2 regions of the Kaistia sp. MMO-174 genome follow, and region 1 is predicted to be linked to the other one. Evidence: predicted binding sites of a transcription regulator. Region 1 holds the regulator's gene; the other holds the start of a gene.
The links. Region 1 encodes PhoB, which activates phosphate uptake and scavenging genes when phosphate is short. Its sites were predicted from a motif close to TGTCATNNANCTGTCAT; they were not measured.

Region 1 (2,198 bases):
CTTCAACACCGGTGTCGAGCACATGGCGCAGCTGTCGCTCGCCCAGCTCAAGGACGTGCTCGACTCCTACGCCACGCGTGACGTCGAGCAGGCCTACCAGGTCTGGAAGCGCGACGAAGAGATCGACGCGATGTACACGTCGCTCTTCCGCGAACTGCTGACCTACATGATGGAAGATCCGCGCAACATCACCTTCTGCACGCATCTCCTGTTCTGCGCCAAGAACATCGAGCGCATCGGCGACCACGCCACCAACATCGCCGAAACGGTGCACTATGTCGTCACCGGCCAGGTTCTGGCCGAGGATCGTCCGAAGCAGGACGATTCCAGCACGACCGCCGTTGCCTATGAGCAGAACTGACCAAACGCCTGAATGCTAGGATCTTCGTGAATGACGCCGCGCGTTATGATCGTCGAGGATGAGGAGGCGCTGAGCCTCCTCCTCCGCTACAACCTCGAAGCCGAGGGTTATGCCGTCGAAGTGGTGCCGCGTGGCGACGATGCCGAGATGCGCCTGCTCGAGACCGTGCCCGACCTGCTGCTGCTCGACTGGATGCTGCCCGGGATCTCGGGCATCGAACTCTGCCGCCGCCTCCGTGCCCGCGATGCCACCCGCACGTTGCCGGTGATCATGCTCACCGCCCGCGGCGAGGAGCAGGAGCGCATCCGCGGCCTCGCCACCGGCGCCGACGACTATGTCGTCAAGCCGTTCTCCGTGCCGGAGCTTATGGCGCGCGTCCGCGCCATCCTTCGCCGTTCGCGCCCGGAGGTGATCGCCTCGCTGCTGCGCGCCGGCGACATCGAGCTCGACCGCGAGACTCATCGCGTCCGCCGTTCGGGTCGCGAGCTGCATCTCGGCCCGACCGAGTTCCGCCTGCTCGAATATCTGATGAAGAGCCCCGGCCGCGTATTTTCCCGCGAGCAGCTGCTCGACGGCGTTTGGGGCCGTGACGTCTATGTCGACGAGCGCACCGTCGACGTCCATATCGGCCGCCTGCGCAAGGCGGTGAACCGCGGCCGCGTCAAGGATCCGATCCGCACCGTGCGGGGCTCCGGCTATTCCTTCGACGACCAGTTCGCCGCCGCCTGAATCCCTTTCATCGCCGCCTTTCCCCCGGGAGGCGGCCTGAAAACAAGCAAAGCCGCGTTCGGGTATCTCCCGGCGCGGCTTTTTGCTGCCCGGATGGGAGGGCTACAAAAAGAAACGGCCGTGCGCCTCGGGGGGAGGGCGGCACGGCCGGAATGGCATTTCGGGACGAAGGCGCGGACGCCGTCGTCGTCAGGCTGGCGCGATCAGGCGCCGACGGCCTTCTTCTGGCGGCGGTCATGCACCGGCTGGTAGGCTACCCGCGAATGATATTCGCAATAGGGAATGCCCGAATTCGAGCGCTGGCCGCAGAAGTGGAAATCCTCGGTGCTCGGGTCGCCGATCGGCCACTTGCAGGTCTGCTCGGTGAGCGTGAGGATCGTGGCGTGCAGGCTGATCGGAACGACGACGTCGTCCGAGCTGACAGGCCGGGGCACGCGCCGCGGCTCGGGCGCCATCTGGCCGAGAGGCTTCAGGGCCGTGTTGCCGGCCACCATCGGCCTGACGGGATTGGGACGCCCTGTCGTTGCAGAGCGGCTACTGGTCGTCGACGCGGGCTTGCGCGGGCGGGCGACCGGCGCTGCGGCCGGCTTGGCACGACCCGAGAGGCTCAGCCGATGTACCTTGCCGATGACTGCGTTACGCGTTACGCCGCCGAGTTCCGAAGCGATCTGGCTTGCGCTCAGGCCGTCGGTCCAGAGCTTCTTCAGCAACTCAACCCGTTCGTCCGTCCAAGTCATTAGCGTGTCCTTGTCGGTCGGAGCGATACCCGGAATCCTGTCACGGTCGTTCAGCCGGGATGCCGGACGACTGCGGACGCCATACAAGGGTCAGGGGGAGGTACCTGCTCGATATTTCGTGTCTTAACGAAAAGTAAAATACTATATGGCGTGACTCGGTGACAAGAGTCCGGGGGATTCGTCAAAGAGGATCCGGCCGTTTTCCCCAACTTGCAGCGCATTCCCGATCCGTGAGTCCGGTCAAACGCTTAGCCGTCGTGACGTGGCTGCGGGCGGTGATTTGATTGACACAAATCGTCACGACCGTGATATAAGGGCAACGCAAAAAGGTGCTGCTCGGCGCGTCGGCCTCGGGCAGCACCTTTGATTTT
Region 2 (2,198 bases), on a different contig from region 1:
GGCTTCCGCCTCGTCGGCATCTTCGAGAATGTCGGCTGGAAGCATGGCCGCTGGATCGACAGCGTGCTGATGCAGCGCGCCCTCGGCGCCGGCAGCGACGCGCCGCCGGGCATCCCTTCTAGTGCCCCCGACCTTCAGATATAGCGAAGGGATATCAGATGAGAGGGAAGGTGCCGTGAAGCGCTTCGCCGCTGCGTTGGGGATTATGCTGGCGGGAGCGGGCAACGCCCATGCGTTCTGCTCCGAGCCATACGGCCGTTTTTCCGCTCCGAGTGCACCCGGCAGGTTCGACCGTCCCGATGTGCCCTACTGCCTCTCCAGCTATAAATGGTCAGGGAAGCATGAGTGCGATAGCTGGGAAATCGATAGCTACAAGCGCGAGGTCGAGGAATATATCGAAAAGCTGAACTCGTTTGTCAGCGAGGCCAATGCGTTGTCGCAGCAAGCCAGCCGGTTCGCGCGAGAGGCATATGACTATGCGCGATGCGAGGCCGACGAGATCTCCAATCAGCACCAATAGACCCGCCAAGCCGATCTAGGACGGCTCAGCCCTGGACGAGCTTCAGCTTCGTATCCAGCACCGCCAGCACCTGCCGCAGGTCGTGGCCGCGCTTCATGATGTAGCCGCCCGCCGCGATCACCGCATAGGCGCCCTGGCGGTTCCGCAGCTCCGGGTCCTTCACCACCTTGTAGAGCGGCATTTCGGATGAACGGCGGAAGATCGAGAACACCGCCTTGTCGCGCAGATGGTCGATCGCATAATCGCGCCATTCGCCGGCGGCGACCATGCGCCCATAGACGCGCAGGATCTCGTTCAGCTCCAGTCGGTTGAAAGCAATCAGGGGCGCGACCTTCGTCGCTTCCGGCGGTTTCAGCGTGACCAGCGTCGCGCTGCCGCCGGCCGACGCCTTCTCGTCACCTTCGCTCAATGGCGCCTCCTGTTACGAGCCGCTCCGTCATCGAAGCGTCATGATCGCTCCGATCGACACGACTGGCAAGGCTCGCGAACGATTCGGCCCGGAACGGCGGTCCGCCGGCATTCCGGAGCCGGCAAACGCGATTTCGCCGCAATCATCACGCCGCTTTGAAGTTAAGCCTAAAAATTCCTTTATTCCGCCCTTTTTCGGCCCGGCACCGGCCGCATTGGCCCGGCAATATCTCATCATCGCTTCGAACGGTCCGGCTTGGCCAAGGCTTCGGAATTTCTCAGCCCCCCAGCCCCCCGGGGTCCTCAGTCGAGCCGGACCACCTTCGAAGCAGACGTCGAATTGCATTCCCCCTCCCAAAAAGTCCCCTGAGGTCGGCCCCCGCCGGCCTTTTTCTTTGCCTGCGGGACGGGCGCGGCCCTCCGGCCTTGAATCTCCGCTGCCAACCGGCGATATCAGCGCCGCCGCGCCTGCGCCGGCCTGATGCCGATCGCGTTCCCCGCCTGCCGATGGCCCGTGGCGACGGGACGAAAATACCGGAGAGAGAAGCGTGTCTGAACAGAAGCCAGCCGCCGAAACCCGCACTTTCGAAGCCGAGGTCTCCCGCCTGCTGCACATGATGGTGCATTCGGTCTATTCGAATCGCGACGTCTTCCTGCGCGAACTGATCTCCAACGCCGCCGACGCCTGCGAGAAGCTGCGCACGCTCTCGCTGTCGGATCCGGCCATCGCCGAGGGCGGCGACGCCTTCCGGATCGTCATCGAGGCCGACAAGAAAGCGCCCAGCCTCGCCATCTCCGACAACGGCATCGGCATGGACCGGCAGGAGCTAATCGACAATCTCGGCACCATCGCCCAGTCCGGCACCCGCGCCTTCCTCGAGCAGGCCGGCGAGGGCGCGAAGGGTTCGGCGCTGATCGGCCAGTTCGGCGTCGGCTTCTACTCCGCCTTCATGGTCGCCGACAGCGTCACCGTCCTCTCGCGCAAGGCCGGTTCCGACGAGGCCTGGCGCTGGCATTCCGACGGCAAGGGTGCCTACGAGATAGAGCCCGTCGACCTGGCCGAAGCGCCTGCGCGCGGCACGCGGATCGTGCTGCACCTGAACCCCGACAATGCCAGCTATGCCGAGACGGAGACAATCGAGCGCATCGTCACCGCCTATTCGGCGCATGTGCCGGTTCCGATCGTGCTGAAGCTCGCCGACGGCAGCGAGGAGCAACTCGCCGACGGCAGCGCGCTGTGGCGGAAGTCGAAGGCCTCGGTCACCGAGGA

Region 2: the regulator PhoB is predicted to act here: its motif matches at 955-971, upstream of WFK98_RS17460 (DUF2794 domain-containing protein).

The regions. Positions count from the first base shown of each region.
Region 1 covers NZ_JBBCUO010000007.1:90,487-92,684, reverse strand. The annotation lists gene phoU (phosphate signaling complex protein PhoU) at 1-361, shown strand, start outside; gene phoB (phosphate regulon transcriptional regulator PhoB) at 392-1,090, shown strand; gene WFK98_RS23965 (GcrA family cell cycle regulator) at 1,294-1,827, opposite strand.
Region 2 covers NZ_JBBCUO010000004.1:528,703-530,900, forward strand. The annotation lists gene WFK98_RS17450 (GNAT family N-acetyltransferase) at 1-144, shown strand, start outside; gene WFK98_RS17455 (hypothetical protein) at 176-520, shown strand; gene WFK98_RS17460 (DUF2794 domain-containing protein) at 546-929, opposite strand; gene htpG (molecular chaperone HtpG) at 1,477-2,198, shown strand, end outside.